Phytoactinopolyspora mesophila: one gene and its partners. The protein of the gene in region 1 interacts with the protein of each later gene in a pairwise test. Links are inferred from orthologs where the notes say so. Each region holds a gene or a part of one and is shown in the gene's direction. Other genes may lie near its edges.

What was found. Proteins that work in one complex are often made in the same cells at the same time.
Region 2: the proteins of ftsZ (region 1) and mreB interact in binary tests that used the Escherichia coli proteins (3 or more experiments, as listed by UniProt). The link is inferred for Phytoactinopolyspora mesophila from one-to-one orthologs.
Region 3: the proteins of ftsZ (region 1) and rlmN interact in binary tests that used the Escherichia coli proteins (3 or more experiments, as listed by UniProt). The link is inferred for Phytoactinopolyspora mesophila from one-to-one orthologs.

Annotation. Positions count from the first base shown.
Region 1 is NZ_WLZY01000007.1:26,702-29,772, reverse strand. What follows is about bases 27-3,025. They hold ftsZ (cell division protein FtsZ), read left to right. Parts: upstream 27-912; coding sequence 913-2,139; downstream 2,140-3,025. Other genes in these bases: pgeF (peptidoglycan editing factor PgeF), read left to right, coding at 2,305-3,025; F7O44_RS19180 (cell division protein FtsQ/DivIB), read left to right, coding at 27-608. Also shown: more of F7O44_RS19180, read left to right, coding at 1-26; more of pgeF, read left to right, coding at 3,026-3,048. UniProt on the Escherichia coli protein: Essential cell division protein that forms a contractile ring structure (Z ring) at the future cell division site. The regulation of the ring assembly controls the timing and the location of cell division.
Region 2 is NZ_WLZY01000001.1:768,793-771,714, forward strand. Bases 13-2,862 are described here. They hold mreB (rod shape-determining protein MreB), read left to right. Parts: upstream 13-869; coding sequence 870-1,856; downstream 1,857-2,862. Other genes in these bases: thrS (threonine--tRNA ligase), read right to left, coding at 13-770; F7O44_RS03450 (hypothetical protein), read right to left, coding at 2,107-2,622; F7O44_RS03455 (FtsW/RodA/SpoVE family cell cycle protein), read right to left, coding at 2,740-2,862. Also shown: more of thrS, read right to left, coding at 1-12; more of F7O44_RS03455, read right to left, coding at 2,863-2,922. UniProt on the Escherichia coli protein: Forms membrane-associated dynamic filaments that are essential for cell shape determination. Acts by regulating cell wall synthesis and cell elongation, and thus cell shape.
Region 3 is NZ_WLZY01000007.1:184,611-187,549, reverse strand. What follows is about bases 13-2,879. They hold rlmN (dual-specificity RNA methyltransferase RlmN), read left to right. Parts: upstream 13-809; coding sequence 810-1,949; downstream 1,950-2,879. Other genes in these bases: F7O44_RS19820 (DivIVA domain-containing protein), read left to right, coding at 2,118-2,879; F7O44_RS19830 (phosphatidate cytidylyltransferase), read left to right, coding at 13-707. Outside these bases: more of F7O44_RS19830, read left to right, coding at 1-12; more of F7O44_RS19820, read left to right, coding at 2,880-2,939.

The DNA of each region.
Region 1 (3,071 bases):
TGGGTTGGTCATCCGTGCTGGCGGTTCAGGATGTGCGCATCACCGGCGTCGAGGACGAGAAGTCGGACGAGGTTTCGGCCGTCGCCGAGGTGCCCATCGGGGTGCCGCTCATCCGGGTCGATTCGGGTGAGGTCGCAGACCGTGTCCGTGGCCTGCCGGAAGTGGGCGACGTGCGGATCAAGCGCTCATGGCCGAGCACCTTGACCATCGCCGTCGAGCCTCGAATCGCCGAAGCAGCCGTACCTGATGGCAGCCGGTGGTGGAGCGTCGACGAGTCGGGAACTCTCTTCGACCGGTCCGATCAACCCGCTGACGGTGTGCCTGTCCTGATTGCTCCCACGGAGGATTCGGCGGTGCTGGCGCGCGCCATTGGCGTCGAGGTGCTGACCGGTCTGCCGGCGCGGGTGGAAGAGATCGTGGCCAGCGTCGAGGTCGAATCCGCAGCGGACGTGCGCCTGATCCTCGACGACGACGTCACCGTCCGGTGGGGGACGGCAGACCGGGGCGAGGACAAGGCCGCGGCCTTGCTCGCGCTCATCGAGGACCAGGAGGAACAGCCTTCGGGGTACGACGTCTCGGCGCCGGACCGGCCCGTCGTCGTACCGTGACGCAGCACACGTGCCTGCGCGCACGGACGCACTTCGATACCGTCAGTTGGTCTTCCGGGCCGAGGATCGCCAATTCCTCGACCTGGCGGTATCGAAGTGGGTCGTGAGCAGGCATTGACCCCTGACTCGGAAGGGTCGTGGCGCAGTCTGCGAAAAATGTCGATCACGACTCTTCTCGGCGTGTCTGCGCCACAGGCGACTCCGGCCCGCTTAGCGTCTAAACCATCGCTCAGGTTGACATAACTATAAACCTCAACTTGAGGGTGAGAGTTTAGAACGGGACTCGATTGAGAGGCGACTGGACGTGACTGCTCCGCAGAACTACCTGGCGGTGATCAAGGTCGTCGGCATCGGTGGCGGCGGTGTCAACGCGGTCAACCGCATGATCGAGGTCGGCCTCAAAGGTGTCGAGTTCATCGCGGTCAATACCGATGCTCAAGCGCTTTTGATGAGCGACGCCGACGTGAAGCTCGATGTCGGCCGGGAACTCACCCGAGGGCTGGGCGCCGGCGCCAACCCCGATGTCGGGCGCAAAGCCGCTGAGGATCACGCCGAAGAGATCGAAGAGGTGCTCAAGGGCGCGGACATGGTCTTCGTCACGGCCGGTGAGGGAGGCGGCACGGGCACCGGGGGCGCGCCGGTTGTGGCGCGCATCGCCCGATCGCTGGGTGCACTGACCATCGGCGTGGTGACCAGGCCTTTCATGTTTGAGGGCCGCCGTCGGGCGATGCAGGCAGAGGCCGGCATCGAGGCCTTGCGTGAAGAGGTCGACACCCTCATCGTGATCCCCAACGACCGGCTGCTGTCCATCAGCGACCGCCAGGTCAGCGTGCTCGATGCGTTCAAGAGCGCGGACCAGGTGCTTCTCTCTGGTGTCCAGGGCATCACCGACCTCATCACCACGCCGGGTCTGATCAACCTCGACTTCGCCGATGTGAAGTCCGTCATGAGCAATGCCGGTTCAGCGCTGATGGGTATCGGGTCTGCACGCGGTGAGGATCGCGCGGTGGCTGCTGCCGAGATGGCGATCTCGTCGCCGCTCCTCGAGGCATCGATCGACGGTGCGCACGGCGTGCTGCTCTCGGTGTCTGGTGGCTCCGACCTGGGCCTGTTCGAGATCAACGAGTCTGCCAACCTGGTGGCTCAGGCCGCACATGACGAAGCCAACATCATCTTCGGTGCGGTGATCGACGACGCCTTGGGCGACGAGGTCCGGGTGACGGTCATCGCGGCAGGCTTCGACGGAGGGATGCCTCCGAGACGTGAGCTCGGCACCGTCCGGCGGGCGGAGGGGCAGGCTGTGCCGCCGCCGGCAGAGCAGGGCTCCACCGGTTCCGACGAGTCCGGCTCCGGCGCCACCAACGGCGATTCCAGCACTGGGAGTGGCGGCAGCGCCGAGGGCGCCGGGCAGGCCGAAGCCGTCCGCGAGCGTCCCGAGCGTAGTGAGCCGCCGGCCCCACCGCGCCCCCGTGACCAGCGCCGAATTGTCCCGCCGGATGACGATCTCGACGTCCCCGACTTCTTGAAGTGAACGTCTCGCGCCGGCCGTCCGGTGGTCGTGAGCGGAGCAGCGTCGCAACAGCGAGGCAAAGCCACTCACGACCACCGGTTCACCGCTGGGCGAGGTCGGCCGATCTGCGGTTGATCGCGAAGCGCAGTTAGGTGTGTGCCGGCACGGATCGGGCAGGATGGAAGCGTGATCGCCCATTTCAGCACCCACGGTGCCGCCTCGTTCGCCTTCACCGATCGCACTGGTGGCTCGAGTGCGGCTCCGTTCGACCAGCTCAACCTTGCCCGGCACGTCGGCGACGATCCCGCTGCCGTCGAGAAGAACCGCAGCGCACTGGCCGCGCACCTCGGACTCCGCACCGAGAACGTGGTCTACATGAACCAGGTGCATGGCGCCGACGTAGCCGTCATCGACGGACCATGGCCCACTGACGTACCACCGCCCGAGGTTGACGCGATGGTGACGACACGGCCGGGCCTCGCTCTCGCGGTGCTGGTGGCCGACTGTGTGCCGGTCTTGCTGGCTGACCCGGCGGCGGGAGTCGCAGCGGTTGCGCACGCGGGCCGGCCGGGCATGGCGGCTGGTGTCGTCGCGGCCGTGACCGACACCATGTATCGCCTCGGCGCCCAGCAGCTGGTGGGGCACGTCGGGCCGGCGGTCTGCGGGGGGTGTTACGAGGTGCCGGAGAGCCTGCGAGCCGAAGTCGCCGAGGCCGTTCCGTCGTCGTGGGCGACCACGCGATGGGGGACTGCGGCACTGGACGTCCCGGCTGGTGTGACGGCGCAGTTGCGAGACGCGGGGGTGCGGCTCGAGGAGGGGCCGTGGAAGCCTGACGTGCGGCCCTGCACTGTCGAGCACGAGGAGTTCTTCTCGTATCGGCGCGACCGGATCACCGGGCGTTTCGCCGGAATCACCTGGCTCGCCGCCTAGTGCCCCGTCAACCCCGTGTGCGG
Region 2 (2,922 bases), on another replicon or contig:
TGGTCGCGGCGCTCGGCCTCGGCCAGCCGGTCCAGATACTCCTGCTGGGCTTCCTTGGTCTCCCAGGCGGTGCCGTAGATCCGTTGCAACTGCGGGTTCTTCTCGTCGCCGCGCCAGTACGCGCCGGCCACCCGCATCAGCTTGAACGCGGGGATGTTCCTGGTGGTCGGCAGGTGCGGGCCGCGGCACAGGTCTTTCCACGCGACCTCGCCACCACGGCGGACGTTGTCGTAGATGGTGAGCTCGCCGCTGCCGACCTCCGCGGATGCCCCCTCGGCCGCATCGGCGGCGCCGCCCTTGAGCCCGATCAGCTCGAGTTTGTACGGCTCCCCCGCCAGCTCGGCCCGGGCGTCGTCGTCGGAGACCTCGCGCCGGACGAACTCCTGGCGCTCCTTGATGATGCGCTGCATCTGCTTCTCGAGCCGCTTCAGATCCTCAGGGGTGAACGGCTCGGACACATCGAAGTCGTAGTAGAACCCGTTCTCGACCGGCGGGCCGATGCCCAGCTTCGCGTCCGGGAACAACTCCTGGACCGCTTGCGCCAGCACATGCGCGGTGGAGTGGCGCAGAATGGCACGGCCGTCGTCGGAACTGATCACGACCGGCTCGATCTTGTCGCCATCGGCGAGGACCCGCGCCAGATCGACCAGATCGCCACCGATCCGGGCGGCGATCACCGCCTGCTCTTCGCCGAAAAGGCCGGCGGCCGTCGTGCCCGCATCGACCTGTCGCTCGACTCCGGCGACGACAATGCGGATTTGTTCGGACACGACGTGCTCCCTCGCGTAGAAATTGATATCGGTTTGGGTCAACCCGCTCGATGGTACCTGCGCCCGGACGTACAGTAGAAACAGATATTGGAGGTCGGCGTGGGCGGCTTCGGAATAGATCTCGGCACCGCGAACACGGTGGTCGGTCAACCACGTCGGGGCATCGTGTTCGACGAACCCTCCGTCATGCTGGCCCATACCGACGAGCCCACGGTTCCGGTCCTGGTCGGCCATGAGGCTCGCGAGCTCACCGGCCGCACCCCTTCCGGGTACATCATGGTCCGGCCGCTGCAGGACGGCGTGGTGGTCGATCTCGAATCCGCCCGGGCCTTTATCGTCGCGCTCCTGCGCAAGGTGAAGCGCCGCGCCCTTCCTGGCCGCGGCCGGCGCGCCGTCATCGGTGTCCCGGCCGGGGCCACCACGCTCGAGTGCCGTGCTCTGCTCGAGACCGCCCATGAGGCGGGCCTGCGCAAGGTCGCCCTGCTGCCCGAACCCGTCGCCGGAGCGCTAGGTGCCGGCGTCGACCCCCTCGAGTCGCGTGCGCATCTAGTCGTGGACGTCGGCGGCGGCACCTCCGAGATCACCGGGTTCTGCTACGGCGGGATTCTGTCCTCGCGAACCTGCCGGGTCGCAGGTGACGAGCTGACCCGGGCTCTGGCCCAGTACCTACGGGCCGAGCATCGCCTGATGGTGGGCGACCTCACGGCGGAGAACATCAAGGCAACCGCCGACGCCGTCGCGGACCCACCGCTCATCATCGAAGGCCGCGACGCCGCCACCGGCCGTGCCAGGTTGGTGACGGTCGAGACCGACGAGGTCAAAGAAGCGCTGCACACCACCATTGACGAGATCATCCAGACCTTGACCGGATGTCTGGAGGAACTGCCCGCGCAAGCCGCCAGCGACATCATGAGCAACGGTGTGCTCGCCGTCGGCGGTGGCGCCCTGATGTCCGGCTTCACCGAACTGCTCGAGGACACCTTCGGTTTCCCGGTCAAACTCGCCGACCGCCCGCTGACGTGCGTCGCCGAAGGGGCCACCATCGCGCTGCACAAGCCCGAGATCCTGGCCGCCTACGGCGGGTAGGCACGTCCCCTCCCCCACCCCCGCAGTGATCGTCAGTGCGGTGTGGTCACATCCAGCCGCTCCCGCCCGCTGACTCCTCCTTGCAGACGTCCGTGCAGACGTCCTGGAGTTGGGCCAAACATGCTCGCCGAATCCTCGGTGATCGTCAGTACGCTGTGGTCGCTGTCGGGTGATCGTCAGTACGCTGTGGTCGCGGGATAACAACCACAACGCACTGACGATCACCGGGTAAGGGGCCGACGGCGAGAAGCTAGCGTGTCGTCATATCGATCTCTACGTGATCCGACACAGCTGCATCCGTCGTCAATGTGAGCGCGTGTCGCGCTTCGCGCGAATCGCACCCAGCCGATAGAGCAGTATCTGGCAGAACGATCAGACCGGCGTCGATGGTGAACGACGTGATCGTGGCCCCGTCACCCTCGATCACCACCGTGGGCCGCACCTTGCAATGCAGTTCGCTCCAGATCAGCTGTAAATCGCCGGCTGTGTCCTCGATCAAACGAAAGTGATCCGGCTTCTCGGATAACACCACACCATCATCAGCGGGATCCGTGCCGTCGGCCAGATCGAACTGGAACTCCCAGTCAGCTACCAGTCCCTCGGTGTCAATCACGCTACCTGCCGCGAGTTCCTCGCCCTCGGGAACGAAAACCGTCTCGTTCGCTTCCCCGTCACTCTCAGGCTCGTCATCGGACGAGCCGGCACATGCCGTGGTTGCCCCGAGCGATAAGGCGACTGAGGCCAACACCACGGTACGCCAGGGCATCCGACGATCTTAGCGCCCGGCGCAATGAGGAAGCTCACTGTTGCTGGGGCGACCACAAGCTTCCTTATTGCGGCTTGAATCCTTCCCTGTCTGCGCGATGACTTATCCCCTGTGTATTCAATCGAAGTAGTGCTCGAGGAGCTGCCGCGCGACCGGACCCGAGGTCTCCGAGCCCATTCCACCGCCACGCACGTACACCGTCACCACAACTTCGGGGTCGTCCAGCGGAGCGACTGCGGTGAACCAGGAGTCAGGCCCGTCCAGCGGTGAAGCCGGGTTCTCCGCCGAGCCGGTCTTGCC
Region 3 (2,939 bases), 160 kb from region 1 along the record:
TCGCCGGCCTCGTGGTCGTCGTCATGATCCTGGCGGTCTGGGAGCTGTCTCAGGCTTTCCTGTCGCGTGGCGTCGCCATTCCGCTGGTGCCTATTCTGATCGGCACGGCGCTGATGCTGATCGGCACATTCGTCGCGGGCACGTCGCCGCTCGTGGTCGGGCTCGGGCTGACCGTTGTCGCCATCTGTGTGTGGCGCCTCGGCGACCCCGCCACGGGTTACGTCCGTGACGTCAGCGCCGGCGTATTCACGGCGGTGTACGTGCCGTTCCTGGCCGGCTTCGCGATGCTGATGATGCGCGCCGACGACGGCCACTGGCAGGTCATGGCTCTGCTGCTGGTTGTGGTGGCTTCGGACACCGGCGGATACTTCACCGGCATCCTGATCGGCAAGCATCCCATGGCCCGCACCGTCAGCCCCAAGAAGACGTGGGAGGGCTTCAGCGGCTCGCTGCTGCTCGGAACAGGTGCCGGCATCGCCGTGGCCGTGCTGGCCTTCGACGCGCCATGGTGGGCCGGCGTCGTGCTGGGAATCGTCGGCGTCGTCGGCGCCACCGTCGGCGATCTCGGTGAGTCGATGATCAAACGTGATCTCGGTGTCAAGGACATGAGTTCGTTGCTGCCTGGCCATGGAGGCGTGATGGATCGCCTTGACTCGCTGCTGCCGACCGCGCCACTGGTTTGGCTGGTGCTCACGTACGTCTTCTAGTGTCCAGTTGACCAGGTTCTACGCCGAGGACGGGTAAGAAGACCTGGTCGACAGGCTGCTAATTCTTCCGCCGCCGAGTTTCGTGGGAGAATCGTCGTCGTTATGGCTACTGACAGCTCTGCCCTCAAACCAGGAGAACTCCAGCTGACGCCGGTGCGTCGCGGCAAGCCTCCACGCCATCTGGCCGACCTCGACGTAGCCGGGCGGCGGCAAGCCGTCGCCGAGCAAGGGGAACAGCCCTTCCGGGCTGACCAGCTCTCCCGGCACTACTTCGGCCGCTTGACGGCGGATCCGGAACAGATGACCGACATCCCCGCGAGCACCCGAGATCAGCTCAGCGGGTCGCTGCTGCCGTCGTTGGTCACTCCGGTGCGGCACATGGAGACCGACGGTGGTTCGACCCGCAAGACCCTGTGGCGGCTGTTCGACGGCTCCCTGGTCGAGAGTGTGCTGATGCGCTACAGCGGTGCTCGCGAGCGAGTCACCATCTGTGTGTCGAGCCAGGCGGGGTGTGGCATGAACTGCCCCTTCTGCGCCACCGGCCAGCAGGGACTCACTCGGAACATGTCTACTGCGGAGATCGTCGAACAGGTAGTCGCCGGGGCCCGCATGATGGCCGACGGCGAGATCCCTGGGGGACCGGGCCGGATCACCAATGTCGTGTTCATGGGTATGGGCGAGCCGATGGCCAACTACAAGGCCGTTGTGTCCGCTACCCGGCGGATGACCGATCCGGCCCCGGCCGGCCTCGGCATCGGCCAGCGTGGTGTCACTATCTCAACCGTTGGACTGGTGCCGGCGATCGATCGGCTGGCCGACGAGGGCCTTTCGGTCACACTTGCCCTGTCCTTACACGCGCCCGACGACGAGCTGCGCGACGAACTGGTGCCGGTCAACACGCGATGGAAAGTGGCCGAGGCGCTGGACGCCGCCCGGCGCTACTTCGACCGTACCGGACGGCGGGTGTCAATAGAATATGCCCTGATCAGAGACATCAATGATCACGCCTGGCGGGCCGAGATGCTGGGCCGGCTGCTGACCGAACGCGGCCGTGGATGGGTTCATGTGAACCCGATTCCGCTCAACCCCACGCCTGGCTCGAAGTGGACCGCGTCGGACCCTGAAGTGGAGCGGACATTTGTCCGGACACTTGAGAGCTTCGGCTTACCTGTTACGGTACGTGACACACGTGGACGTGACATAGATGGGGCCTGTGGACAGCTCGCAACCTCGGGCGTCTAAGATTCCTAACCACTCGCGAGTGGTGCGTCTAGACTACGTTCTGCTTGGAGGAGCCGGTCACGGGGGACACGGCTTTCAAGGCGGGAGTCCTAGGGCTCTCGCCGTTGAATGCCGCCCTGCCGTGGCCGGCTGTTCTCGTTTCATAAGGAGTGTGACGATGCAGTGGCTGTGAGTCGCGAACCTGAGTTCCGTACGGTACGGATGCGGGAGGGGTACGACCTCGACGCCGTCGATGATTTCGTGGACCAGGTCATCGATGCGCTCGACGGCCGTCCGGCGGGTAAGGGCATCACACCCGAGAGGATCGAGTCCGAAGAGTTCAAGGTCGTCCGCATGCGCGAGGGCTACTCGATGGACGACGTCGACGATTGGCTGGATGCCGCTGCCGCGGAGCTGCGCAAGATGCGCCAGGCCCAGCAGGCGCCGCAAACCCACCAATACGGGCCGCCCACCCAGCACGCGCCGCAGATGCAACGTGCACCGGACGCCGGCTGGGGTGCGCCCGAGCCTCCTGGGCATGCCGCGCCGCCCATGGCTCCGGGGGTCCCGCCCCCGGTGAGCCCGCCGGTCTACCCGCCGCCAGCCGCGGCGGCGCCGTATACGGGCTTCGGTGAGCCGGCGGCCGACGCCGACCCGCTGACCGACTCCGCGGTCAACGAACTCGATCCTGCCCTGCGTGCACTCGACCCGTCCTACACTCAGCCGGTTCAGCGCACTCACCAACAGCCGGCGGTGAACGGCTATGACTCTCCTTCGGACGACCCCTCGCTGTCCGATGTTCAGACGCCCTCCACGGGACTGCACCACGTCGAGATCTGGACCCGGGACATCGAGCTGGCCACCCGCTCGTTCGGGTGGCTGTTCGAGCGTCTGGGCTGGACGTTGTTCCAGGTATGGGACAACGGCCGGTCGTGGCAGTCGCCGGGTGGCGGTCCGTACGTCGTGATCGAGCAGTCGCCGGATATCGCCTGGACGCCGTACAACCGCAAG